2 regions of the Mycobacterium sp. NGS19 genome follow, and region 2 is predicted to be linked to the other one. Evidence: predicted binding sites of a transcription regulator. Region 2 holds the regulator's gene; the other holds the start of a gene.
The links. Region 2 encodes LexA, which represses DNA repair genes until DNA is damaged. Its sites were predicted from a motif close to CGAACANNTGTTCG; they were not measured.
Positions count from the first base shown of each region.

Region 1: the regulator LexA is predicted to act here: its motif matches at 3,069-3,082, upstream of AC5Y4N_RS20390 (error-prone DNA polymerase).

Region 1 covers NZ_JCALEB010000008.1:56,070-63,670, forward strand. The annotation lists gene AC5Y4N_RS20390 (error-prone DNA polymerase) at 1-3,055, opposite strand, end outside; partial or broken gene AC5Y4N_RS20395 (DUF899 domain-containing protein) at 3,187-3,267, shown strand; gene AC5Y4N_RS20400 (acyl-CoA thioesterase) at 3,306-4,157, shown strand; gene AC5Y4N_RS20405 (MaoC family dehydratase) at 4,160-5,029, opposite strand; gene AC5Y4N_RS20410 (SDR family oxidoreductase) at 5,107-7,113, shown strand; gene AC5Y4N_RS20415 (nucleoside hydrolase) at 7,110-7,601, shown strand, end outside.
Region 2 covers NZ_JCALEB010000003.1:54,108-61,708, reverse strand. The annotation lists gene dapF (diaminopimelate epimerase) at 1-497, shown strand, start outside; gene hflX (GTPase HflX) at 544-1,959, shown strand; gene AC5Y4N_RS10000 (hypothetical protein) at 1,969-2,472, opposite strand; gene AC5Y4N_RS09995 (acyl-CoA dehydrogenase family protein) at 2,563-3,723, shown strand; gene AC5Y4N_RS09990 (hypothetical protein) at 3,791-4,051, opposite strand; gene lexA (transcriptional repressor LexA) at 4,086-4,736, opposite strand; gene AC5Y4N_RS09980 (LysM peptidoglycan-binding domain-containing protein) at 4,920-5,360, shown strand; gene nrdR (transcriptional regulator NrdR) at 5,453-5,917, shown strand; gene AC5Y4N_RS09970 (PhzF family phenazine biosynthesis protein) at 5,923-6,609, opposite strand; gene AC5Y4N_RS09965 (alpha/beta fold hydrolase) at 6,641-7,601, opposite strand, start outside.

The DNA of each region.
Region 1 (7,601 bases), on a different contig from region 2:
GGGTGCCGTCGGGCACATTCAACAACTGGTCGGCGGGAATGACCCCGAGCGCGTCGAGATGCTCACGCAGGAACTGCGTCGGATAGCTGTCCGGGGATATCCCGGTGGCCCACACGTCGGCCGCCGACAGCTCCAGTTCCGTCATGCCCGGCAGCGACGGGATGTGCGACGACGACCCGACGCCCGGTAGCCGATCGGGCCGTTGGGTGGCCGCCGCTCCGGCCGCCCACAGCGCTTCTCGGCGGCTGACCCCGAAACAGCCCAGCGCGCCGGCCGTGGCCAGCGCCTCGGTCTGCGGCACACTCAGCTGCACGCGCGACGTCAGGTCGAGAAGAGAAGCGAACGGCCCGTTGGCTTTTCGCTCGTCGACGATCGCCTGCGCCAGCTCGTCACCGATATGGCGGACCGCCCCCAGCCCCAGCCGCACCTCGGTGCCGCGGTTTTCCAGCGTGGCGTGCGCGAGGCTGGCGTTGACGTCGGGTGAGTGGACGACGACCCCGTGCCGACGGGCGTCGGCGACCAGTGACTGCGGGGAGTAGAAGCCCATCGGCTGCGCGCGCAGCAGCGCCGCGCAGAACGCCGCCGGGTGGTGCAGCTTGAACCACGACGAGTAGAACACCAGCGATGCGAAGCTCAGCGAATGGCTTTCCGGGAAGCCGAAGTTGGCGAACGCCTCCAGTTTTTCGTAAATCCGGTCGGCGACCTCGCCGGTGATGCCGTGGCGCTGGCGCATGCCGTCGTAGAACCGGCCCTTGAGCCGCTGCATCTTTTGGGTGGAGCGTTTGGAGCCCATCGCACGTCGCAGCTGGTCGGCCTCGGCAGCGGTGAACCCGGCGCAGTCGACCGCCAGCTGCATCAGCTGTTCCTGGAACAGCGGCACTCCCAACGTCTTTCGCAGCGCCGGCTCCATCGACGGGTGGTCGTAGGTGACGGGCTCTTCGCCGTTGCGGCGTTTGATGTACGGGTGCACCGAGCCGCCCTGGATCGGGCCGGGCCGGATCAGCGCCACCTCGACCACGAGGTCGTAGAACATCCGGGGCCGCAGGCGCGGCAGCGTGGCCATCTGCGCGCGCGACTCCACCTGGAACACACCGACCGAGTCGGCCTTCTGCAGCATCTCGTAAACGGCGGGTTCGGATAGATCGAGCTTGGCCAGGTCCACGTCGATACCCTTGTGCTCGCGCACCAGATCGATCGCGTAGTGAAGCGCCGAGAGCATGCCGAGGCCGAGCATGTCGAATTTCACCAAACCGATTGCCGCACAGTCGTCTTTGTCCCATTGCAGTACACTGCGGTTCTCCATGCGGGCCCATTCCACCGGGCACACGTCGGCGATGGGCCGGTCGCAGATCACCATGCCGCCCGAGTGGATGCCCATGTGCCGGGGCAGGTTGGAGATCTGCAGCGCAAGGTCGATCACCGGCTCAGGAATGTCTGCCACATCGGGGGACTGTGCCCCATTTTCTGGGCGAACCCCGTTCCACCGGCTGATCTGCTTGCTCCACGCATCCTGCTGCCCTTGCGAAAACCCAAGCGCGCGAGCCATATCCCGTACCGCACTGCGGCCGCGGTAGGTGATGACGTTGGCCACCTGCGCGGCGTAGTCACGGCCGTAGCGGTCGTAGACGTACTGGATCGCCTTCTCACGCAGGTCCGACTCGATGTCGATGTCGATGTCGGGCGGCCCGTCGCGTTCGGGTGACAGGAACCGCTCGAACAGCAACTCGTTGGCCACCGGGTCGACGGCGGTGACCCCGAGCGCATAGCAGACCGCGGAGTTGGCCGCCGATCCCCGGCCCTGACACAGGATGCCATTCTGGCGGCAGAACCGTGTGATGTCATGCACCACAAGGAAATACCCCGGGAACTTCAGCGCCTTGATCACCTCGAGCTCATGTTCGATCTGCGCGTAGGCCCGCGATGCCCGCTCCGGCGGTCCATACCGCTCACGTGCTCCTGCCATGGTCAGATGCCGCAGCCAGCTGTCCTCGGTGTGCCCGTCGGGTACGTCGAACGGCGGCAGTTGCGGTGCGATGAGCTCCAGCGCGAACGCACACTGCTCGCCCAGGTCGGCGGCGGCCGTCACCACCTCTACGGGAAACAGCCGGGCCATCTCCGTACCGGAACGCAGATGCGAACCTCCTAGCGGCGCAAGGTATCCGGCAGCCTCGTCGAGTGAGCGCCGAGCCCGGATCGCGCCCATCGCCATGGCCAGCCGCGCGCGGGACGGTTCGGCGAAGTGTGCGCCGGTGGTGGCGACGACGCCCACCCCGGAGCCGCCTGGCCGGCGACATCCAAGCCCGAACTTGGGTGCCAGCGCCGCCAGCGCCGCGTTGTGTTCGTCGTCAAGCGGCTGACCGTGCGTCGTCAACTCGATACTGACTCGCCTCTGCCCGAACCGGTCCACCAGATCGGCCAGCGCCTTTTCGGCCGCCTCCGGTCCATGGGCCCTAAGTGCCTGGCGCACATGGCCTTTGCGGCATCCGGTGAGGATGTGCCAGTGCCCGCCCGCGGCCTCGGTGAGCGCGTCTAAGTCATACCGCGGTTTGCCTTTCTCGCCGCCGGCCAGATGCGCTTTGGACAGTTGGCGTGACAGCCGCCGGTACCCTTCGGGTCCGCGGGCCAGCACCAGAAGGTGTGGTCCGGGCGGGTCCGGGTGCTCGGTGCGCGGGGTGTTCGACAGCGAAAGTTCCGCACCGAACACCGTGCGCATGCCCAGTTCCTTGGCGGCTTCGGCGAAGCGCACTACACCGTAGAGGCCGTCGTGGTCGGTCAGCGCGATGGCGCGCAGGTCCAGCCGGGCGGCTTCTTCGACCAGCTCTTCGGGAGTGCTGGCGCCGTCGAGAAAGCTGTAGGCGGAGTGAGCATGCAACTCGGCGTAGGGCACCTGAGATGACGCCGGCTGGACGTCGGGCCGAAGGTAGGCGCCGCGTTTACGAGAGGCGGCCGGTCCACCGAGGTCAAGGGGATCCTCCAACGGCGCGCCGGCGCGGCGGGGCTTGCTGTTGAGCACCCGCTCGATCTCGCCCCAGCTCGGCCCGGTGAACCATCCCACCGAGCCATGGTATCGAACTGATGTTCGACCACAAGCACACACGGGCGATTACGGTGCGTTTTCGTGCGCTGAGCGCCGGAAAACGCACCGAAATCACCGCAGATCGCGATGAAAATGGGCGCTTTCAAGGGCCCGAAGGCTGGCCGAAGAGACCCACGTACTCCGGCTGGCTGGACTCCCCGACGATCGCGCAGCGCTACGGGCAGGGCTAACCGAACGTCACCGACGGCGATCGGCGATGATCGTTGCCGTGGCCGAGACGCTGACCGACATCCTGGCGCTGCTCGACCTGCAACCGGCCGGTCACGACGCGTTCATCGGCCCACAGCCCGCCGACACCCGCAACACGCGAGTCTTCGGGGGCCAGGTGGCGGCGCAGGCGCTGATGGCGGCCGGGCGCACCGCGCCCGACCGTGTTCCGCACAGCGTGCATCTGTATTTCCTGCGCCCAGGTGACCCGCGAAAACCGTTGCAGTACACCGTCACCCGGCTTCGTGACGGCGGCACATTCTCGGCTCGCGCGATTGCGGTCACCCAGGGCGACGACCGGGTCATCCTCGAAGCGCTGACGTCGTTCAGCGAGCCCGTCGACGGCATCGACTACCAGCAGCCGATGCCCGCCGTGCCACCGCCAGAAGCGTTGCAGCCGTTGGAGATTCAGCTCGCTGATTACGCGGACGTGCTCGACGGATTCTGGGTGCAGCCGAGGCCGGTGGAGATGCGCTACGTCGACCCGCCGCCGTTGCTGGCCGCGGACCTCCCCGCCGCGCCGGGCCCGCAAGCCCGACTGTGGTTTCGTGCCCCGGGCGACGTGCCCGCCGACCCCCTGACCGCATACGGTCTGCTCGCCTACATCAGTGACTGGTCGATCCTCGATCCGGTGCTGTATCTGACGCGACGTCCGCCGGTGGCAGGCAGCATCGCCTCACTGGACCACGCGATGTGGTTTCACCGCACGCCCGACTTCTCGGATTGGCTGCTCTACGAACAACATTCGCCCAGCGGCATCGGCGCACGCGGGCTGTCCAACGGCGCGATCTACAACAGGGCCGGACAGCTTGTCTGCACGGTGGTGCAAGAGGGATACCTGGGCCGGCGCTGAGCTCAGCCGCCGTACTCGGCGGTGCCGTCCTCGAGGACGACCCGGGCGTCTGACCCGTCGGGATTCGAGGCCTCGGTGCGGAACACCGCGCGTCCCGGGTCGGTCCGCCAGATCGACGTCGTCAGCGTCTCACCGGGAAACACCGGCTTCGTGAAGCGCGCACCGACGGCGGTGACCTTGTGGGCGTCGCCACCTCCGAGCTCGGCGACCAGCGCGCGGCCCGCGAAGCCGTACGTGCACAGCCCGTGCAGGATCGGCTTCGGGAACCCGGCCATTTCCCGGGCGAACCAAGGGTCGCTGTGCAGCGGGTTGCGGTCGCCGGAGAGCCGGTAGATCAACGCCTGATCTTCACGCGTCGGCAGCGCGATCCTCGCGTCCGGCTCCCGGTCAGGAATCGGCGGCGCGACCGGCCGCTGGCCGGGCTGCCCGCCGAAGCCGCCCGCGCCGCGGATCACCGCGGTGGTCAGCGTCTCGGCGAGAGCCGTGTTGGTGTCCGGGTCGGTGCCCGTCGCCTTGAGCATGACGATCGCGTTCTTGCCCTCGCCCTTGTCCTGCATGTCGGCGACCTCGGAAACCACGCTCAGTTTTCCGGCCGGCGGCAGCGGCGCGAACAGCCTGATCTGCTGCGAGCCATGCAGCAGCATCGCGAAGTTGAACGTGCCGATCTTGGCTGCGGCGGCGAACGGTAGGCACGCGATCACCGCGTAGGTGGGCAGCACCTGCTGCTCGATGCCGTGACTGTTCTCCGTGGTGAACGCCAAGTCGTCGACGCCCGCGCCGACGCCCAGCGCATAGAGCAGGGTGTCGCGGTCGGTCCATTCGAAGACTGTCGGATCCGTCTTGGCGCCCACGGCGTTGGGGTCGAGCGGCATGGCTGCGAGCCTAAGCGCTTGACCGAGCCCGTCACACACCATTGACCCTGCCGACGCGGGAGACGACCATGGCTCCCATGCGCTATGTCGTTACCGGCGGTACCGGGTTCATAGGCCGCCGTGTGGTGTCGAAACTGCTGGAGACGCGACCCGACGACGAGGTGGGCGTGCTCGTGCGCCGCACGTCGCTGTCGCGGTTCGAACGGCTCGCGGCGGACTGGGGCGAGCGGGCGAAACCCGTGGTGGGCGATCTCGTCGCGCCGGGTCTGGGGCTCACCGAAGAGACCCTGGCGACCCTGAGCGACGTCGAGCACGTGGTGCACTGCGGCGCGATCTACAACATCACCGTGCCCGAGGCCGCGCAGCGCGCCGCCAACGTCGAGGGCACCCGCTCGGTGATCGCATTCGCCAAGCGGCTCGGCGCGACGTTGCACCACGTGTCGTCGATCGCGGTGGCGGGAGATTTCCGCGGCGAGTACACCGAGGCCGACTTCGACGTCGACCAGACGCTGCCGTCGCCGTACCACCGGACCAAGTTCGAGGCTGAACAACTCGTCCGCGACGAGCGCGGCCTGCGCTTCCGCATCTACCGGCCCGGCGCGGTGGTCGGCGATTCCCGCACCGGTGAGATGGACAAGATCGACGGGCCGTACTACCTGTTCGGGCTGCTTGCCAAACTCGCGAAGCTGCCGTCGTTCACGCCGATCGTGCTGCCGGACACCGGCCGCACCAACATCGTGCCGGTCGACTACGTGGTGGATGCGCTGGTGTATCTCATGCACCTGGCAGATCGCGACGGACAGACGTTCCACTTGACATCGCCGGAACCCATTGGACTGCAAGGTATTTACCGCGGCGTGGCGAGGGCTGCCGGGTTGCCGCCACTGGTGGGCAGTGTGCCGGGCACGCTGGCCGCGCCGGTGATGAAGCTGCGCGGGCGAGCCAAGGCGGTCCGCAATGTCGCTGTCACGCAGCTGGGTGTACCCGCAGAACTGCTCGACGTCGCCGACCTGCCCACCACGTTCACCTCCGATGCGACTCGGGAAGCGTTGCGCGGCAGCGGCATCGAGGTGCCAGAGTTCGCATCCTATGCGCCGGTGCTGTGGCGGTACTGGGCGGAGCATCTGGATCCCGAGCGGGCCCGTCGCGACCACCCGGACGGCCCCCTGGTCGGCAGGCACGTCATCATCACCGGTGCGTCCAGCGGCATCGGGCGGGCGTCGGCAATTGCGGTCGCGAAGCGGGGTGCGACGGTGTTCGCGCTGGGCCGCAACGCGGCGGCGCTCGACGACCTCGTGGCCGAGATCCGCGAATCCGACGGTCATGCTTATGCTTTCACGTGCGATGTCACCGACTCGTCGTCGGTGGAGCACACGGTCAAGGACATTCTCGGCCGGTTCGGCCATGTCGACTATCTGGTCAACAGCGCCGGCCGGTCGATACGCCGCTCGGTGGTCAACTCCACGGACCGCCTGCACGACTACGAGCGGGTCATGGCCGTGAACTACTTCGGCGCTGTCCGCATGGTGCTGGCGTTGCTTCCGCACTGGCGCGAGCGGCGCTTCGGCCACGTGGTCAATGTGTCCAGCGCGGGCGCGCAGGCACGCAACCCCAACTACAGCGCGTACAACCCGAGCAAGGCCGCGCTGGATGCGTTCTCCGACGTGGTGGCGTCCGAAACGCTTTCCGACCACATCACGTTCACCAACATCCACATGCCGCTGGTGCGCACGCCGATGATCGCACCGTCGCAGCGCCTGAATCCGCAGAAACCGATCAGCCCTGAGCGGGCGGCGGCGATGGTGGTGCGTGCGTTGGTGGACAAGCCGCCACGCATCGACCACCCGTTCGGCACGATCGCCGAGGCCGGCAACTATTTCACCCCCAAGCTCGCACGGCGAGTGCTGCACCAGATCTATCTGGCATATCCCGACTCGCCGGCAGCCCGCGGAGTGGCCGAGCCGCAGCGCGATCCACCGCCTCCGCCGCGCCATCCGAAGCCGCCCTCGCGGGCAGTGCGCCGGTTGCGGGTGCCGCGGCCGGTCAAGCGGGCAGTGCGTCTGGTGCCCGGCGTGCACTGGTGACCGCGCCGATCTTCGCCGACGTCGACACCGGCGTCGACGACGCGATGGCACTGGTGTACCTGCTCGCCAGCGCCGAGGCGCGGCTGGTGGGCATCGCTTCGACGGGGGGAAACGTTGCGGTACACCAGGTCTGCGAGAACAACCTCGGTCTGCTGGAGTTGTGCAAGGCCGATGACATTCCGGTGTCGAAGGGCACTGAGCAGCCGCTGAGCTGTCCGCTGCGCACCGCGGAGGACACGCACGGACCGCTCGGCCTGGGCTACGCAGAACTGCCTACGAGTCGGCGTCCGGTCACCGACTACGACGCGGCCGAGGCGTGGGTGCGCGCCGCCCGCGCCCATCCCGGCGAGTTGATCGGATTGGTGACCGGCCCGATGACGAACCTGGCGTTGGCGTTTCGGGCCGATCCGGAGTTGCCGCGGCTGCTGCGCCGGCTGGTGATCATGGGTGGCTCGTTCGAGTATCGCGGCAACACCGACGTGGTGGCG
Region 2 (7,601 bases):
ACCACACCTTCGCCGACGTCACCGTCGAAATGGGCAAAGCCAACCAGCTTGGCACCGGCGAGGCGGTCATCGGCGGCCGTCGCCTCAGCGGGCTGGCCGTCGACGTCGGCAATCCGCATCTGGCGTGCGTCGATGCGGAATTGACCGACGACGAGCTACGCGCCTTGGACGTTGCGGCGCCGGTAGTGTTCGACCGCAATCAATTTCCCGACGGCGTGAACGTCGAGGTGCTGACGGCGCCGGTCGGCGGTGCGGTGTCGATGCGGGTGCATGAACGGGGAGTCGGCGAGACCCGTTCGTGCGGAACCGGAACCGTCGCCGCCGCGGTGGCGGCACTGGCGCACGACGGCGCGTCCACGGGCTCACTGACGGTTCGTGTCCCGGGCGGCGAGGTGCTCGTCACCGTGACCGCGGCGACCAGCTACCTGCGCGGTCCGTCGGTACTGGTCGCCGGCGGGGAAATCTCGGAGGAATGGTGGCAGGCGCAGCGGTGTTAAATCAGGTGCGCGCCGCAGATCCGGCGGGCACCATGTCTTATTGCTTATGACTGATCCAGAATTTCCTGTAGACGACACACCCAGCATCGGCGAACTGGCCCTCGAAGACCGGTCCGCCCTGCGCCGCGTGTCCGGGCTGTCGACCGAACTTGCCGACGTCTCCGAGGTCGAGTACCGCCAGCTGCGGCTTGAACGCGTGGTGCTGGTCGGCGTGTGGACCGAAGGCAGTGCGGCCGACGCCCAGGCCAGCCTGGCCGAGTTGGCGGCGCTGGCTGAAACGGCGGGCTCGCAGGTGCTCGAGGGCGTGATCCAGCGCCGCGACAAGCCCGACGCGTCGACCTACATCGGCTCCGGCAAGGCCAACGAGCTGCGCGAGATCGTGCTCGCCACCGGCGCCGACACCGTGATTTGCGATGGCGAGCTGAGTCCGGCACAGCTGACGGCGCTGGAGAAAGCCGTGAAGGTGAAGGTGATCGACCGCACCGCGCTGATCCTCGACATCTTCGCGCAGCACGCCACCAGCCGGGAGGGTAAGGCGCAGGTGTCGCTGGCGCAGATGGAATACATGCTGCCGCGTCTGCGCGGCTGGGGCGAGTCGATGTCACGTCAGGCCGGCGGCCGCGCAGGCGGCAGTACCGGCGGTGTGGGTCTGCGTGGCCCCGGTGAAACGAAGATCGAAACAGACCGCCGCCGGATCCGTGAGCGAATGGCCAGGCTGCGCCGCGAGATCAAAGGCATGAAGCAGGCCCGCGACACCCAGCGCGGCCGACGGTTGCGCAGCGACGTGCCGTCGATCGCGATCGTCGGGTACACCAACGCGGGCAAGTCGAGTGTGCTCAACGCACTCACCGGCGCCGGCGTGCTGGTCCAGGACGCCTTGTTCGCCACCCTCGAACCGACCACGCGCCGAGGAGAATTCGACGACGGGCGGCCGTTCGTCATCACAGACACCGTCGGGTTCGTCAGGCATCTGCCCACGCAGCTGGTCGAGGCGTTCCGCTCGACTCTGGAAGAGGTCGTCGACGCGGACCTGTTGGTGCATGTGGTCGACGGGTCGGACGCCAATCCGCTGGCACAGATCAACGCGGTGCGCGCGGTGATCCGCGAGGTGATGATCGAACACGACGCCCATGCCGCACCGGAACTGTTGGTAGTGAACAAGATTGATGCCGCCGGTGATCTCATGCTCGCCAAGTTGCGACGCGCGCTGCCCGGCGCGGTGTTCGTCTCCGCTCGAACCGGCGAGGGGCTGGACCACCTGCGGGCCCGGATGGCCGAGCTCGCCGTACCCACCGACACCGCGATCGACGTCGTGATTCCTTATCACCGCGGCGATTTGGTGGCCCGCGTCCATGCCGACGGCCGCGTGCAGGAGTCCGAACACAACGCCGACGGCACCCGGATCAAAGCGCGGGTTCCGGTGGCCTTGGCGGCGAGCCTGCGCGAATTCGTGTCGAGCTAGCGTCGGCGCCTATGCGATTTCGTACACGTCGGCTGCGCCTGCGGCCATAATGCGTTGCGCCAGTTCGGCTTTCAACACGTCCAGCCGTGCCTCCTGCGCCTCTGTGCGAGCGTCGTTCTGGGCCAGGTCGATGAATTCTTCAGTGACGAAGCCGTCGCGCAGCACCAGCGTCACTGAACGGTCGCCGATGCGGACTTCGAAGACAAAACTCTCCCGCAGCCGTCCGAGGTCGCGACGTGACAACGCGGGATCCACGACGTAGCGACCGTCGCTGACTGCCCGCGTCACCGCCTCGATCCCGTCGCGTGCCCCCGGCCCGCGGAACGCGGTGCGCACCACCACCTCGCGGCGCGGCGGCGGCGCGTCGGGCGAGAGCACCTCGAACGCGCGCTGCAGAACTTTGAATGCGTTGGCCACACCGCCGGGGGAGCCGGGGCCGTGGTAGCGCATCAGGTCGTCGAACGCGAACTCGAGGATCCGCCCACGCTCCTGGACGCGGATGATCTCGGCCACGGCCTCACTGTAGGCCGCGTGGCCGGGGCCAAACCAACCATCCGGTTGGTATATCTTTGGGCGCAGGTTCCCGATACCGGAGGTCACCCCGTGGGCAATGTCGTCAGATACCAGCGCACCCTTTTCGAGCCCGAGCACGAGCTGTTCCGCGAGTCGTATCGCTCCTTCTTGGAACGCCACGTCGCGCCGTACCACGAGCAGTGGGAGAAGGACAAGATCGTCGACCGCGGCGTCTGGCTGGAGGCCGGCAAGCAGGGCTTTCTGGGAATGGCGGTGCCCGAGGAATACGGCGGCGGCGGCAACGCCGACTTCCGGTACAACACGGTCATCACCGAGGAGACGACCAAGGGCCGCTACAGCGGAATCGGCTTCGGGCTGCACAACGACGTGGTGGCCCCGTATCTGCTGAGGCTGGCCAACGAAGAACAGAAGCAACGCTGGCTGCCGAAGTTCTGTACCGGCGAGCTGATCACCGCGATCGCGATGACCGAGCCGGGCACCGGCAGCGACCTGCAGGGCATCAAGACCCGCGCGGTCAAAGAAGGTGACCACTACATCCTCAACGGGGCAAAGACCTTCATCACCAACGGCATCAACTCCGACCTGGTGATCGTCGTCGCGCAGACCGATCCGGAGAAGGGTGCGCAGGGTTTCTCGCTGCTGGTCGTCGAGCGCGGGATGGAAGGCTTCGAGCGCGGCCGTCATCTGGACAAGATCGGGTTGGATGCCCAGGACACCGCCGAGTTGTCGTTCACCGACGTCAAGGTGCCCGCCGAGAACCTGCTCGGTGAGGAAGGCAAAGGCTTCATCTACTTGATGCAGAACCTGCCCCAGGAGCGGATCTCGATCGCGATCATGGCGGCCGCGGCGATGGAAGCCGTGCTCGAGTCGACTCTCCAATACACCAAGGAGCGCAAGGCTTTCGGCAAGCCGATCGGCAGTTTCCAGAACAGCCGCTTTCTGCTCGCCGAGCTGGCCACCGAAGCAACCGTCGTGCGGATCATGGTCGACGAGTTCATCCGGCTGCACCTCGACGAGAAGCTGACCGCCGACCAGGCCGCGATGGCCAAGTGGTACTCCACCGAGAAGCAGGTCCATCTGATCGACCGGTGCCTGCAGCTGCACGGCGGCTATGGCTACATGCGCGAGTACCCGATTGCGCGCGCGTATCTGGATGCCCGGGTGCAAACGATCTACGGCGGTACGACCGAGATCATGAAGGAGATCATCGGACGCTCGCTGGGCGTCTGAGCCGGCGAAACGTCAACTGGCGCAGTCCGTTCGGCGGTGAGCCCCGCGGGCTGCTCCGTGGTGCGGATCAGGGAACCGGGTACGGCCACACGCAGATGTAGATGTTGCCGTCGCAGCGGGTGAGCACTTCCTGACTCGGGGCGCCGACGAACGCGCCGCCCGGTCCCAGCTGCGGAATGCAGCCGTAGCCGTTGGGATTGGGCACCATGCCCCGCGGGCACATCGCGACATGGCTTTCGGCGCTGGGCGAGCCGACCGCGGGGACGACGAGCGCCGCTGCTCCCATCACCGCTGCTCCTATCGCCTGCACCGCCCGGGACGCTCGCATGAGTCCACCATGCACCCGAGGCGCGGTGTGCGGGTCAGATTTTGCGGATCACCGTGACCACACGGCCGAGAATGGCGGCATCGTTGCCGGGAATCGGATCGAACGCCGGGTTGTGCGGCATCAGCCAGACCTGGTTGCCGGTCCGCTTGAACGTCTTCACGGTGGCTTCTCCGTCGATCATCGCCGCGACGATGTCGCCGTTGTCGGCGGTGTTCTGCTGTCGCACCACCACCCAGTCACCGTCACAGATCGCGGCGTCGACCATCGACTCGCCCACGACCTTGAGCAGGAACAACGATCCCTCGCCCACCAATTCTCGCGGCAGCGGGAACACGTCTTCGACCGCCTCCTCGGCGAGGATGGGGCCGCCTGCGGCAATGCGTCCGAGCACGGGCACGAACGTCGGCTCCGGCAGCGCGTCCGAACCGGCGACGTCGGTCGTGACGGCCGTCGCCGCGTCGTCGGCCCCGCGGACATCGACGGCGCGGGGACGATTCGGGTCGCGGCGCAGATAGCCCTTGCGTTCCAGCGTGCGCAGCTGATGTGCCACCGACGACGTGGAAGTGAGGCCGACGGCGTCGCCGATCTCCCGGATGCTCGGCGGATATCCCCTGGTGGTGACCGATGCGCGGATCACCTCCAGGATGGTCCGCTGACGCTGGGTGAGACCGCTGCTGTCACTCATAAGTGCAAATCTAGCGGTCGTCACCGACATCTTCAAACATGTGTTCGAGGCGTGTCGCGTTCGTGATGCGTGGTCACGAGCGCCATGTCGTGGCGAGTGGGCTGTCGTATGCCTCTGGTACACATCGATCAAACGTTCGGATTCGAACGCATGATCGACTATATTCGAACAAAGGAGCGAACGGTGGCGACAGAAGGGGCGCTCATGACCGTGATCGACTGGGACGTACCGGCGCCGACGCTTAGGGCTCGCCGTCCCGCACCGAAGCGGCCGGGCGGTGCCGCCCTCACATATCGGCGCACAGGCGTGGCGATGTCGTATGCACCGCACCGGCCGCGACGCGTCAGCGCGACCGTGACCGTCATGCTGGCGGCGGTCGCGGCGTTGATCACGGTGTGGCTCATCGCGATCGCCCAAGCCCGCAGCGCCGACACGACGGGCACCGCCGCGCCGCAGCAGTTGGCGGTCGTACAGGTGCAGCCCGGCGAGAATCTGCAGCGGCTTGCGGCCAGAGTGGCGCCGGACGCGCCGGTGGCCGGGGTGATCGAGCGGATCCGGGAGCTCAATCACCTTGACTCTGCAGCGCTGGATGCCGGGCAGACGCTGATCGCCCCGCTCGGATGATGTCCCCGGCGACGTTGGCCCGCGTCCGCCGCCCGCGGGTAGTCTCGGAGGCGTTCGACTCGACCGAATGTCTTCGCGGCGAAGGAGCAGTCATGCACTGTCCGTTCTGCCGCCATCCCGATTCCCGGGTGGTCGACTCACGGGAAACCGATGAGGGCCAAGCGATCCGACGCAGACGCTCATGCCCAGAATGCGGGCGAAGGTTCACCACCGTCGAGACGGCCGTGCTGGCGGTGGTCAAGCGCAGTGGGGTCACCGAACCGTTCAGCCGCGAAAAGGTGATCCGCGGTGTGCGACGGGCATGTCAGGGCCGCCAGGTCGACGACGACGCGCTCAACCTGCTGGCGCAGCAAGTGGAAGACACCGTGCGGGCCACCGGTTCACCCGAGGTGCCCAGCCACGAGGTCGGCCTGGCCATCCTGGGTCCCCTGCGCGATCTGGACGAGGTGGCCTACTTGCGGTTCGCCTCGGTGTACCGGTCGTTCACCTCCGCCGACGACTTCGAGCGGGAGATCGAGGCGCTGCGGGCGCATCGCAAGGTCAGCGCGTCGAAGTAACCCCTTCAGTCGACGCGCACGGTGCCGTCGTCGACGACGCGGCCGCCCACCGTCACCCACCCCTCAGGGCTCCACCGGGTGGAGATGACGGACCCCTTGCCCTGGGTGATCGTGAGATCTCGGCTGAGAATGTCGGTGATGCGTACGGCCGCGGCGCCGGTCGCCTCGTCTTCGGCGACGCCGAGATCGGCCGCGAACATCCGCGACCGCAGGTGTCCGCGCGACTTGTCGAGCCAGGCCCAGATGTAGTGCGGGTCGTCGTCGGGGTAGTCGTCGGGATCCGCGTTGACGACGTCATCCGGCGAGGGCAGTTCGTGGAAGACAAACTCGGGCGCCCAGTCGGCGCGTGCGCGTACCGTCGTCAACTCGTCCTCGTAGCCGACGGCGACCACACCCGCTGGCACTTGCAACGTGCGGATCGCAAGCCCCTGTTGTTTGAGCCACCACGACAACCCCACCGTCGGGTGCCCGGCGAACGGCAACTCCGTCGCAGGAGTGAAGATGCGAGCGTGGGCGGTGGTTGCGCCCGGATCGGGCATGTCGACGAAAATTGTTTCGCTGTAGCCCAATTGAGCCGCGAGCCCTTGCCGGTCGCGCGGCGCGACGGTGCTCGCGTCGACGATGCCGAGCGGATTGCCGAAGTTTCCTTCCGCGTCGGTGAATACCCGCACCACGAACACGTCGGTACCCATGCGCCCGACTCTACTCAGCGGGAGCGCCGGATCAGGTTGCGCTGCGCTCGTCGGAACTCATCGCGTCGAGCACCGCGACGCGGGTGTCCATCGGACCCGAAATCGTCTGGTCGCTGACGCCGGCGCGTAACAGCGACCGCAGCCGATCCTGGTCGTATTCCGCGGGTTCCGTGGAATCGATGAACTGCTCGACGACCTCGACGAAGCGGTCCGGGTCGTCGTGGAACGGAAAATGGCCGGAGTTCTCGAAGACCTCCAGCCGTGAACCCGGCATCGCGGCGTGCGCCATCTGCGCATGAGCCACCGGGATCACCGAATCGTGCTCTCCCCAAATCAACTGCACCGGAACAGATTGCGTCAAATAACATCGGTCCAGCATGGTCACCACCTGGCCGCGCCAGTCCACCACCGCGCGCAGCGTCCGCGAAAACGCCGACGACGCCGTCGGCTCCGGCAATTCCGCGAGCACCCGCAGCACGTCGGGCAGGTCATGGCCGAACCGCGTCGGGGCCAGGCCCGGTGCCGCGGTGGCAGCGGCATTGAGCATGGCGCCCAACATGCGCCCGACGGTCTGCAACGCAGGCAACGCTCCCGGAAGCCGCAACAGCGCCAGCGCCTCGGTGCCCATCGGCAGCGACGCGAGGCGCAGCGCGAAGTGGACGTCCTTGGTCACCCCGCCCGTCCCGACGAGCACGATGCGTTCCACCAATTGCGGGTACTGGTAAGCGAATTGCATCGTGACGCCGCCGCCGAGCGAGTGCCCGATCACGGTCACCCGGTCGATGTCGAGCACGGCCAGCAGGTCGCGCATGCCGTTGGCGTACGCGGCAACCGAGTAGTCGGCCCGCGGTTTGTCCGACTTGCCGTGACCGAGCAGGTCCGGGGCGATCACCGTGAACCGTTGCGCGAGTTTTGTCTGCACGGCCTCCCAGGTCGACGAGTTGTCCCCGATGCCGTGGATCAGCAGGATCGCGGGCCCGTCACCGGCGACG